DNA from 3 places in the Azospirillum mesophilum genome. Region 1 is predicted to be linked to each of the others. Evidence: predicted binding sites of a transcription regulator. Region 1 holds the regulator's gene; each other region holds the start of a gene.
What was found. Region 1 encodes PhoB, which activates phosphate uptake and scavenging genes when phosphate is short. Its sites were predicted from a motif close to TNTCATAAAACTGTCA; they were not measured.
Positions count from the first base shown of each region.

Region 2: a site for PhoB is predicted at 2,046-2,061, ahead of ACSVC7_RS19585 (DUF47 domain-containing protein). Genes of this name have one in related genera too.
Region 3: a site for PhoB is predicted at 1,472-1,487, ahead of ACSVC7_RS19990 (Na/Pi cotransporter family protein). Genes of this name have one in related genera too.

Region 1 covers NZ_JBPXMQ020000005.1:77,798-81,853, forward strand. The annotation lists gene pstB (phosphate ABC transporter ATP-binding protein PstB) at 1-717, shown strand, start outside; gene phoU (phosphate signaling complex protein PhoU) at 755-1,525, shown strand; gene phoB (phosphate regulon transcriptional regulator PhoB) at 1,572-2,276, shown strand; gene ACSVC7_RS07500 (hypothetical protein) at 2,361-2,633, opposite strand; gene ACSVC7_RS07505 (DsrE family protein) at 2,644-3,081, opposite strand; gene ACSVC7_RS07510 (HesA/MoeB/ThiF family protein) at 3,221-4,009, opposite strand.
Region 2 covers NZ_JBPXMQ020000020.1:74,329-78,384, forward strand. The annotation lists gene ACSVC7_RS19570 (tetratricopeptide repeat protein) at 1-174, opposite strand, end outside; gene rraA (ribonuclease E activity regulator RraA) at 242-733, opposite strand; gene ACSVC7_RS19580 (NUDIX hydrolase) at 788-1,819, opposite strand; gene ACSVC7_RS19585 (DUF47 domain-containing protein) at 2,142-2,795, shown strand; gene ACSVC7_RS19590 (inorganic phosphate transporter) at 2,800-3,807, shown strand; tRNA gene ACSVC7_RS19595 (tRNA-Gly) at 3,917-3,991, opposite strand.
Region 3 covers NZ_JBPXMQ020000021.1:42,477-46,532, reverse strand. The annotation lists gene ACSVC7_RS19990 (Na/Pi cotransporter family protein) at 1-1,389, opposite strand, end outside; gene ACSVC7_RS19985 (MFS transporter) at 1,524-2,753, opposite strand; gene ACSVC7_RS19980 (hypothetical protein) at 2,817-3,137, opposite strand; gene ACSVC7_RS19975 (helix-turn-helix transcriptional regulator) at 3,232-3,918, shown strand.

The DNA of each region.
Region 1 (4,056 bases):
GGGGCCAAGCAGGCGCTGAAGGGCATCAACCTGGACATCCAGGAAAACAAGGTGATGGCCCTGATCGGGCCGTCGGGCTGCGGCAAGTCCACCTTCCTGCGCTGCCTGAACCGGATGAACGACACCATCGAGAACTGCCGGGTCGAAGGCCTGATCGCGCTCGATGGGGAGGATGTCTACGGCCGGAACATCGACGCCGTGCAGCTGCGCGCCCGCGTCGGCATGGTGTTCCAGAAGCCGAACCCTTTCCCGAAGTCGATCTACGACAACATCGCCTACGGCCCGCGCATCCACGGCATCGCCACCCACCGCGACGAGTTCGACGAGATCGTCCAGACCTCGCTGGAGCGCGCCGGCCTGTGGAACGAGGTGAAGGACCGCCTGCGCGAGCCGGGCACCGGCCTGTCCGGCGGCCAGCAGCAGCGCCTGTGCATCGCCCGCGCCATCGCGGTCAGCCCGGAAGTGATCCTGATGGACGAGCCCTGCTCGGCGCTCGACCCCATCGCGACGGCCCACATCGAGGAGCTGATCGACGAGCTGCGCGAGAACTACACGATCGTCATCGTCACCCACAACATGCAGCAGGCGGCCCGCGTCTCCCAGAAGACCGCCTTCTTCCACCTGGGCGACATGGTCGAGTGCGACGACACCGAGGAAATCTTCACCAACCCGCGCGACGAGCGCACCCAGGGCTACATCACCGGCCGGTACGGCTGAGCCGGCGATGGGCGACCTTCCAGTGAGGGGGCGGAGCATGAGTTCCGATCACATTGTTCGCTCCTTCTCGCAGGAGCTGCAACGGCTGGCCAACCTGATCACGCAGATGGGCGGCGTGGCGGAGGCGCAGGTGGACGCCGCCGTCAAGGCGGTGGCCCGCCGCGACGTGGCGCTGGCCGCCCAGGTCATGCAGACCGACCAGCGCATCGACCAGTACGAGCGCGAGATCGACGCGGAGGCGATCCGGCTGCTGGCGCTCCGCCAGCCGCTGGCGCAGGACCTGCGGGAGATCGTGTCGGCGCTGAAGATCTCCGCCGACCTGGAGCGGATCGGCGACTACGCCTCCAACATCGCCAAGCGCTCGCTGGCGCTGGCCCAGGTGCCGCCGGTGCGCCCGGCGGCGGCGATTCCGCGCATGGGGCTGCTGGTCGAGGCGATCATGAAGGACGTGCTCGACGCCTACATCGAGCGCGACGTCGCCAAGGCCGTCTCCGCCTGGGAGCGGGACGAGGAGCTGGACGACCTCTACACCAGCCTGTTCCGCGAGGTCCTGACCTACATGATGGAGGACCCGCGCAACATCACGCCCTGCACGCACCTGCTGTTCATGGCGAAGAACCTGGAGCGGATCGGCGACCACGCGACCAACGTCGCGGAGACCATCCACTTCCTGGTCGTCGGGGCGCCGCTGCGCGAGGAGCGGCCGAAGGGCGACACCAGCAGCTTCGAAGTGGTGAAGCCGGAGGACGAACCGGCGTTGCCGCCGGCGGCTGGCCGGGATAACGATGGAGCGGGCCATGCCGCGTGACGGCGATGTGCGAAGCAGGGGCGGGGCCAACCGGAGCGGAGAAAGCATGAATTCGGCGCTGAAGCCGCTCGTCCTCATCGTGGAGGACGAAGCCGACATCGTGACGTTGCTGAAGTACAACCTGGAAAAGGAAGGCTTCCGGGTCAACGCCGCCAGCGACGGCGAGGAAGCCCTGCTTCTGGCCGGGGAGCAGACGCCGAACATCGTGCTTCTCGACTGGATGCTGCCGCTGATGTCGGGGCTGGAGGTCTGCCGGCAGATGCGGCGCAACGCCAAGATGCGGGACATCCCCATCATCATGCTGACCGCCCGTGGGGAAGAGGCCGACCGGGTGCGCGGCCTGAACTCCGGCGCCGACGACTACATCACCAAGCCCTTCTCCCCGACCGAGCTGGTCGCCCGCATGCGCGCCGTGCTGCGCCGCGCCTCCCCCAGCATGACGGAGGAGGTGCTGCAGTTCGCCGACGTGACCATGGACCTCGCCGCGCACCGCGTGCGGCGCAATGGCCGCGACGTGCATCTGGGGCCGACCGAGTTCCGCCTGCTGCGCCACTTCATGCAGCATCCGGGGCGGGTCTTCTCCCGCGAGCAGCTCCTGGACATCGTCTGGGGGCACGACGTGTATGTCGAGCCGCGCACGGTGGACGTCCACATCCGCCGCCTGCGCAAGGCCATGAACGATGACACGGAACTGGACCTGATCCGCACCGTGCGCTCGGCGGGCTACGCGCTGGACACGAAGGCGGTTTGAGGAGCCCGTAGGTTGGGTTGAGGCGCGGCCGAAACCCAACGCTCCCGTCGGAGGGGCTGTTGGGTTTCGCAAGCTCAACCCAACCTACGATTCCAACCGTGTGACCGCCTCGCGCAGGATCGCCACCTTCGGGGCAAATCGGTTCGCCGGGTCCCCATCCTCGATGAAGCCGATCATGATGCCCAGCGCGTGGGCGACCTTGGGGGCGAGGTCGGGCGCGGCGTGGGCTTTCACGTGGCGGGCCAGCGCGGACAGGTCGTCCTCGTAAGGATTGCCCTCGAAGCCGTCGGCGGCGATGGCCTCGAATCGGTTGGCGTACTCGATGACGAGCGCCGTGTCGTTCGCCGGATCGCTCATATCAATTCGCTCATACGAACAGGATGGCGCCGGTCTTGGGCGCGTCGTTCAGGAAGGTGACGACGCCGCCGGTCTTCACCGGCACGTCGGCGCGCAGCGCGGTGCCCGTGGGCAGGCCCAGCGCCTTCACCGCCATCTCGCAGGCCATGAAGGTCACGTTCAGCATCACGCAGGCGCTCAGCAGCTCTTCGAAGCCGGCGAGGCCGTTGTCGGCGAACCAACCGTCGCGCTCGGCCGGGGGGCGGCCGTCGTCGGCGGGGTCCAGCCCGTGCCAGCCGGGGACGCCCGGCTCGCTCTCCGCCAGCAGGGTGCGGAGCGCGCGGCCGGTGAAGAACAGGGTGACCTTGCGGTTCGTCGCCGCCGCCGCGCTGGCCATCACCAGGGCGTAATGCACCCGGTCGAAGCCGCCCGCGTGCAGGACGATGGACAGGTTTTCCGGTCCCTGCATCGGGACGCCTCCTTCCGGTCGCCGCTTAAAGCGAACTGCCGTTCGCTTTAGATTTCATATGGCCTCACTTGCCGGCCGGGCTTCGGACGCATGAGCGTCCGGGCCCGCCGTCGCGGTCCAAAGCGGATCGAAATCCGCTTTAGTGTGCGGAGAGGTCGTGGATGGTCGGGTGGGTGCCGCACAGCGGGCATTCGGGGTCGCGCTTGACCGCGATGCGCTGGTAGGAGGCGTAGAGCGTGTCCATCATCAGCAGGCTGCCGGACAGGCTTTCCCCGATGCCCAGGATCTCCTTCAGTACCTCGGTCGCCTGGAGCGAGCCGACGAAGCCGCCCAGCGCCCCCAGCACGCCGCCTTCCGAACAGGACGGCACCAGCCCGCGCGGCGGCGGCTCCCGGAAGATGCAGCGGTAGCAGGGGTGGGGGTCGCCCAGATGCGCCTTGTAGGTGGCGAGCTGCCCGTCGAAGCGCAGGATCGCCGCCGACACCAGAGTCTTCTTCGCGAAATAGCAGGCGTCGTTCAGCAGGAACCGCGTGGCGAAATTGTCCGACCCGTCGGCCACGATGTCGTAGCGGCCGATCAGGTCCAGCGCGTTGTCCCGGGTCAGGCGGGTCTTGTGCGTCTCCACCACCACGTCGGGGTTCAGCGCGCGGATGCGGGCCGCCGCACTCTCCACCTTCGGCTGGCCGAGCGTGGTTTCGTCGTGGATCACCTGGCGCTGGAGGTTCGACAGGTCCACCGTGTCGTCGTCGACGACGCCGATGGTGCCGACTCCGGCCGCGGCGAGATAGAGCAGAAGCGGCGCGCCGAGGCCCCCCGCTCCGACCACGAGGACGCGGGCGCGCAGCAGCGCCGCCTGTCCGATGCCACCGACCTCCGGCAGGATGATGTGACGGGAGTAGCGGTGGAGCTGGGTTTCCGTGAAGTCCATGGGCGGCAGAATAGCGCGGAACGCCCCGTCCCGCGCAAGCCCTCAGC
Region 2 (4,056 bases), on a different contig from region 1:
GTTCGCCACGTCCAGCCGACCGGTCTGGGCCGCCAGGATTCCCCAGAGATGCAGCGCGTCGGGCTGCTCCGGAACCGCGTCCAGAATGCGGGCGTACAGTTCGTCGGCTTCCGCGTGCCTGCCGGACTCCTGAAACGACAACGCGGCGAACAGAGCGTCCCGCAAGCCAACCATGCAACACCCTCATCCACGGGGCGATCCCGGCGCACAAGCCTGTGCGTTTGCCTGATTTAAGGCGCGCTTACGCCTTGGCAGCGAACTCCTCCCTGGTCAGCACCAGCACGCCGTCCTCGTCGGCGAAGACCAGATCACCGGGGTTCACGCGGATGCCGGCCATCGTCACGGGCAGCCCCGATTGCCCCTCGCCGTTGCGGACGGTCTTGCGCGGGATGGCGGCCACGGCCTTGATGCCCAGGTCCAGGGTGGCGAGGACGCCCGCGTCGCGGACGCAGCCGTGGATGACCACACCTTCCCAGCCGTTCTTCACCGCGTCCTTGGCGATCAGGTCGCCCATCAGGGCCGCGCGCAGGCTGCCGCCGCCGTCCACCACCAGCACCTTGCCCTGGCCCGGCGTGCCCAGCGTCTCCTTGACGCGCGAGTTGTCCTCGAAGCACTTGATGGTCACGGCCTCGCCGGAGAACTTGCGGCGCGCGCCGAAGTCGCGGAACACCGGATCGGCGACGCGGGCGGTCTTCTCGAAACGGTCGTACAGGTCGCAGGTGCTGTCGAACATGCGCTTTCGCTCCCGATTGGATTTCGCGGGAGCATACCCCCCCATGGGCGAGGGTCAATCCTCCACCGAATGAATAGCTCCGGCGCTGGTGCGTTCCAGGATGGCGCGGCGGCGGAAGCGGTACAACTCGGCGGGGCGGCCGCCGGTCTGGCTCTCGTACTGGCCGGTCGGCTCCACCAGACCGCCGGAGATCATCAGGCGGCGGAAGTTCTGCTTGTGCAGCCGCTCGCCCGACAGGGCCTCCACCACCTGCTGAAGCTGGTGCAGGGTGAAGGTGGGAGGCAGCAGCTCGAACACGATGGGGCGGTATTTCAGCTTACCGCGCAGCCGCTCCAACGCGGTCGCCAGGATGCGCCGGCCGTCGCGCGCCATGGGGCGGCCGAGCGCGCGGGGCATGTCCATGCGCGCCGCTCCGTCCGGCTCCGGGATGCCGGCCCGGCGGGCGAGGTCGCGGTCGCGGAAGGCCTCCACCACCAGACCGGCCTCGTACAGAAGCTCGAACCGCTCCAGCACGCGTTCGGAATCCCACTCCCCGCCATCCAGCGCGAAGGCGATGCGGGCGCGCTCCGCCCGACGGGCGCGGGCGGGCTCGTCGGGGACGGCGGCGACCCAGCGGGACAGCGCCGGCAGGATCACCGAATCGAGCAGGTGCGGACGCTCGTCGCGCCAGTCCTCCCAGGGGAAGAACTCGTAGAGGTCGCGCCACGCCGCCCCGTCGATGCGCAGCGGGGCCTCGCGCACCAGCGCCAGATAGCCGACCACCAGGGAGCGCGGTCCGCCGAACAGCTCGTGCGGGTCGCGGTGGCGGTCGCCGAAGCTGTAGAGCTGCTCCACATAGCGCAGGGCGAGCCCCGCGCTGTCCTCCGCCACCGCGCGCACCGCGTCCTGCAGCGTGCGGAAGCGCGCCGGCTCGAAGGGGGCGCCGGGAAGGGCGTCGCGGTGGGGCAAGGGCTCGTCGCCGCGCCGGTGCGATTCGGGGATTTCGAAGCCGCTGTGGACGGTCACGACGCGCGGGACGGCGCCCGCGGTCCCGCCACCGGTCACCGCGATGACGGCCGCCGCCAACCCCACTTGTGTCAGGCCCACTTGTGTCAGGCCCCCTTGCGTCACGCCCCCTTGCGTCTCTCCGGCCACGCCCCGGCCACCCTTTCCTGTTGAACCGCCGCCGCAGGATAAGCGGGCGCCGCCCGCAAATCACCGGTCTTCGCAACCGAACGGCGGCTGCCGCGTTCCACGCCGGGGCCGGGCCGGGGCCGGGCCGGGGCCGGGAACGCCACACCGGGCCGCGAATTCAGCGAAGGCCGGGCGGGTGAGACACTTTTATGACTCCCCTGTGGCGCTGGGGATGATACATGACGCGCGAACCAAGCCCGTGCGCGCACGGGTCCGCGTCATTGGAGAGCCACGCATGCTGAATCTGTTCCGGGCCATGATGCCGCGCGAGGAACGATTCTTCGACCTCTTCGCCGAACACGCCCGGAAGATCGTCACCGGCGCCGGCGCGCTGCGGACGATGATGGACACAGGCGCCGCTCTGGAGGAGGGGTTCCGCGCGATCCGCCAAGCCGAAAGCGAAGCCGACTCCATCGAGAAGGAGGTGCAGCTCGCCGTCCACCGCACCTTCATCGTTCCCTTCGACCGCTCCGACATCCAGGAGCTGGGCAAGCGGATGGACGACGTGCTCGACCTGATCGAGGAGACGGCGCGCCACCTCGTGGAGGCCGGCTTCACCGACTACACGGACGAGATGCGCGCCCAGGCCGACGCGATCCTGCGCTGCGCCACGCTGCTGGCCGAGGGCGTGCCGATGCTCCGCGCCATCCCGAAGAACGTCGAGCGGCTCCACGCCATGACCGGAGAGATCTCCCGGATCGAAAGCGACGGCGACCGCCTGCTGCGCGAGGCCAAGCACCGGCTGCGCGGCGAGAGCGGCGGCCTCGACGCCCCCATCACCCACCGCCATGCCCTCCAGCGCGAAATCGTCGAGCTGCTGGAACGCGTGCTCGACGCGTGCGAGGACGTGGCCGACACCATCGACGGCATCATCGTCGAACAGGTCTGATCCCATGGAAGCCGCTACCATCGCCTTGCCCATCCTGATCGGGCTGATCGGCGTCGCCCTCCTTTTCGATTTCCTGAACGGGCTGCACGACGCGGCCAACTCCATCGCCACGGTGGTCTCCACCCGCGTGCTGTCGCCGCGCAAGGCCGTCGCGATGGCCGCCTTCTTCAACTTCATCGCCTTCCTGTTCTTCGGCCTGCATGTGGCGACCACCATCGGCACCGGCATCGTCGGCGCCGGCGTGGTGGATTCCAACGTCATCTTCGGCGCGCTGATGGGCGCCATCGTGTGGAACGTCGTCACCTGGTGGCTGGGCATCCCCTCCAGCTCCTCCCACGCGCTGATCGGCGGGCTGGTCGGGGCCGGTGTGGCGAAGGCCGGCTGGGGCGCGGTCGTGGTCTCCGGCCTTACGAAGACGGCCAGCGCCATCGTGCTGTCGCCGGTCGTCGGATTCCTGCTGGCCAGCGTCATGATGATCATCGTGTCCTGGCTGTTCGTGCGCACCACGCCCTTCGCGGTGGACCGGCTGTTCCGGCACCTGCAGCTCGTCTCCGCCTCGCTCTACAGCCTGGGGCATGGCGGCAACGACGCGCAGAAGACCATGGGCATCATCGCCGTGCTGCTCTATTCGCAGGGGCATCTGGGGACGGAGTTCCACGTTCCCTTCTGGGTGGTGCTGAGCTGCCAGACCGCCATGGGCCTGGGCACGCTGTTCGGCGGCTGGCGGATCGTGAAGACCATGGGCTCCAAGCTGACGGAGCTGAAGCCGGTCCACGGCTCCTGCGCGGAGACGGGCGGCGCCATCACGCTGTTCGCCGCGACGTGGCTGGGCGTGCCGGTCAGCACGACCCACACCATCACCGGCGCCATCATCGGCGTCGGCGCCACCCGCCGCACCAGCGCGGTGCGCTGGGGGCTGGCCCACGGCATCGTCATCGCCTGGATCATCACCCTGCCGGCCACGGCCGTGGTGGGCGCGATCTTCTACGAAATCTCGCGCATCCTGTGGTGAGGCGGAAAACGAAAAGGGCGGCCGATTGGCCGCCCTTTTTCGTATCGTTCCGTCCGTGAGACTTTCGTCCCTTCCCTTCGGGAACTTTTGTCCCTTCCCTTCGGGAAGATGGAGCGGGCGAAGGGATTCGAACCCTCGACCCCAACCTTGGCAAGGTTGTGCTCTACCCCTGAGCTACGCCCGCGCCGCTCCAGCGGAGGAGCGCCCGTATACCCGCTGGTGTCCGGCGTGGCAAGGGCATTTTGTCGG
Region 3 (4,056 bases), on a different contig from region 1:
CAGCTGCCGGGCCAGCCGCCGGTCCTCCGCGATGAAGGTGCCGAGCGCGGTGCGCAGGTTCTCCACGGTGCGGCGGTGCAGCTCCTCCACCTCCCGGAAGTCCTCGGCGGCGAAGTGCAGGCCGTGGCGGGCGCGCTTGGCGGCCCGGTCCAGCAGGCTCTTGTCGATGATGTCGCCGACGTGTTCCAGGTTGATGGCGAAGGCCATGATGTCGTTGACGCGCCGCGATTCCGCCTCGTCCAGCGGGCCTCGGCCGAGCTTGGCGAGGTACAGCTTGATCGCGGTGTGCAGGCGGTCGACCTGATCGTCGGTGCGGCTGATCCCGGCGATGGCGCGCTCGTCGTCGTGGCGCAGCGCCTCCAGGCTGCGGCACAGCATGTCCTCCACGAGGTCGCCCAGCCGCAAGGTTTCGCGCAACGCCGCGGCGATGGCGACGGAGGGTGTCTCAAGCGCCGATTCGTCAAGATGGCGCGGACGCGCGGCGTCCTCCGCGCTCTCGTCGGCGGGAATCAGGCGCTCGGCGATCCCGGCCAGCGGGCCGACCAGCGGCAGAAAGAGCAGCGCCAGCGCCAGGTTGAAGCCGACATGGGCAGTCACAACAGCGGTGAAGGGCGCCATGCCGCTCAGCGCCTCGACCGCCAGCGGGATCAGCGGCAGCGCCAGCAGCGCGCCGGCCGCCCGCGCCAGCAGGTTGCCGACCGGCACACGCCGCGCCGCCGCCGTGTCGCGGAGCGTCGCCAGCACGGCCGGCACGGCGCCTCCGAGGTTGGCGCCCAGCACCAGCGCCACCGCAAGCTCCGGATCGACCACGCGCGCCCCGGCCAGCGAGCCGATCAGCAGCACCGTGGCGAGGCTGGAGTGGACCGCCGCCGTCAGCAGCGCCGCGACCACCAGCGCGAACAGCGGCTCCCCGCCCAGCGCGGCCAGCATCGCCTGCACCAGCCCCGATTCCCGCACCGGTGCGGTCGCCGTCCCCAGCAGGCGCAGGGCCAGCAGCATCAGCCCGACGCCCACCAGGATACGCCCCAGCGCCCGCCGGTTGCGGTGCTCCCCGCCCAGCGCGTGCAGCGCGCCGCCCAGCAGGAGGAGGCTCGGCGACAGCCAATGCACGTCGGCGGCCAGCAGCCGCGCCACGAGGCTCGTCCCGACGTCGGCGCCCAGCATGACGGCCAGCGCCATGGCCGACGCGATGTAGCCCTGCCCAACCATCGCGGCGGTCATCAGGGCGGTCGCGGTGCTGCTCTGTAGGGCGATGGTGGCGGCCATGCCGGCGGCGAAGGCGGCCACGCGGTTGCGCGTCCCCTGCCCCACCCAGCGCCGCAGCGCCGCGCCCCCGCATCGGAACACGCCGGTGCGCACAAGGCGCAAGCCCCACAAAAGCAGCGCCACGGCGCCGAGGATGTCGATCAGGACCAGCGTGGGGGACAGGGCGGTGGGCGCGATGGCGGCTCTCCCGGGTTCACGATGACGGCTTCATAAAACCGTAACAGTCCCGGGCGCACGGACGATCCCGCGCCGACGTGCTACCTCCTTCGATCGCGCGCGGCGCGCAGCACGGCGATGGCTCCGGCCACCGGGAAAACCGCCATCGCGGCGAAGGTCACGCCGTAGTGGCCGGTCGCGGTGAACAGCGTGGCGAACAGCGCCGGCCCGACGACCACGCCGGCGAAGGTCAGCATCATCGCCCCGCCCGTCGCCGTGCTGGCCGTGCCCGGCGGTGCGACCCGCGCCACCTCCGCCAGGAAGACGCCGTTCCAGCCGATCGCGGCGCTCCCGAACACGGCCAGCACGGCGACGACCGCCCAGGTCGGCCATTCCGGCCCCAGCAGCGCCGTGACGAAGGCCGCCGCCGTCGACAACAGCCCGATGCCGGCCAGCACCGCCACGCCGGAGCGCAGCCGGTCGGCCAGCAGCCCCCAGCCGATGCGCCCCGCCGCCCCCGCCGCCTGCACGACCGACACGGCGAAGCCCGCCGCGACGATGGACCAGCCGAGGTCGTGGACCAGCATGGTCACGGTGAAGGCCATCAGCGACAGCTGGATCGCCGAAAAGCAGAATCCCATCAGCGCGAAGCCGCGCAGCGCCGGCGCGCGCCAGACCAGCCGCGGCCCCTCCATCAGGTTGCCGCGCAGGGGAAGGCCGGGGTTGCGGTCGTCGTCCCACAGGCGCCGCCCCGGCCCGAAGACGGCCAGCATCACCACGAACAGCGCGGCCACCAGCAGCGCCGCCCCGCGCCAGCCCGCGACCTGCCCGACGCCCGGCAGCAGCAGCCCCGCCAGCACGCCGGCCAGCGGCACGCCCGTCTGCTTCAGCGAGAAGACCAGATTGCGCCGGGCCGGCGGGGTGTAGCGGTTCAGCAGGTGGGAGGAGGACGGGTTCACCAGCCCGTAGCCCACGCCGATCAGCACCGACGCCAGCGCCACGACCGTCAGCAGGCCGGTGGCGAGCCCCAGGCAGCCGGCGAGGCCCAGCAGCATCGCCGCCATCCCCACCGTGCCCGCCCCCCAGCGCCGCACCACCAGTCCGGCCACGGCCGACACCAGCGCGGCGGCGCCGTAGATGATGCTGATCTGGTAGCCGACCGCCTCCGCCCCCACGCCGAGCGCCGCGGCAGCCAGGGGCGCCACGGTCGCCAGCGTGAGCACCGACAGGGTGGCGAGCGCCTGCACGCTCGTCACCTCCGCCAGCAGCAGCGCGAAGGAGACGGGCGGCTTTTCCGGGCCGGCGTTTGCGGCGGATTGGGAGAGGGTCACGGAGACGGGTCCTGTAATGCCATGCGTCGTTTGGACGCACAGAAGGCCAGCCTCCGCCCGAACTTACAAGATGCTACCGAAGCTCATCCCGTCCGGCTCGATCAGGGCCAGGAAGGCGTCGCAATCGGGCTGGCCCACCCACCGGGCGCAGATCGCCTCGGCGGTCGCGCGGGCGTCGGCGAAGGCCAGGTCGATGAACAGCCCGTCGTCCAGCTTGACGAGATGCTGGCCGCGCCAGCCCGGCTGCTTCGACAGGGTTCGCTCGACCATCACGGCGTGGGCTTGGCGCATCGCCTCCTCCGTGACGCCCGGCTTCAGGCGGAAGCGGCCGAACTCGACACCCTCTCCGGCGGCGAGGGGGAGCGAGGGGGATGGAATGGGCATGGAACCTCCTTGGAACTCGTGGTTGCGGTGGAGCCCCCGGGGTACCATCATGCCCCTGACAGTTTCGGTCAGGATGCTTGTCCGGCACGGACCCATGCGAACCTTGCGCCTCTTCGCCCTGCTGGACCATCTGCGCGGCCGGTCGCAACCGGTGTCGGCCGACACGCTGGCCCTTGCCCTGAACGTGTCCGTCCGGACCATCTACCGCGACATGGCGGCCCTTCAGGCGATGGGCGCGCCGATCCGGGGCGAAGCCGGCGTCGGCTATCAGTTCGAGAAGGGGTATTTCCTTCCGCCGCTTCACTTCGACGCGGACGAATTGGACGCGATCATGCTGGGCATGCGCCTGATCGCCGCGCGCGGCGACGGCGGTTTGGCCGAGGCATCCCGGCGCGTTTCCAACAAGATCAGCGCCGTCATGGACGACGAGGACGGCGACGCCTACCGCCGCCTGCCGCTGAGGGCGGTGTCGCGCCGGTCCGACGAGCAGGAGAAGGCCGGCGCGTGGCTCGGCTTCCTGCGGAAGGCGGTCCGGGAGCGTGCGTTGCTCGACATCCGCTATGTGGACCTGCATGGCGGCGAAAGCCGCCGCATCGCCCGCCCGCTGGGCCTGACGGTGTTCGACGCCGTCTGGCTGCTGACCGTCTGGTGCGAGTCCCGGCAGGATTTCCGAAACCTGCGCGTCGATCGCATCCGCACCGCCGAGCGCGTAGGACAGCGGTTCAAGGCGGAGGCCGGAAAGCGGTTCGAGGATTATCTCGGGACGCTCTCCGGCGCATGACGCGAGCGACGGCAGCGCCGGTCACGCGCGCCGGTTCACAAAATCCGGAGCCACTCGCGGATCCAGTGTTGCGAGTGCTTCGCATTTTCAGTATAGCCTTTGGGCATAGCGGCACCGCCCCCACCGGAAACACCACAC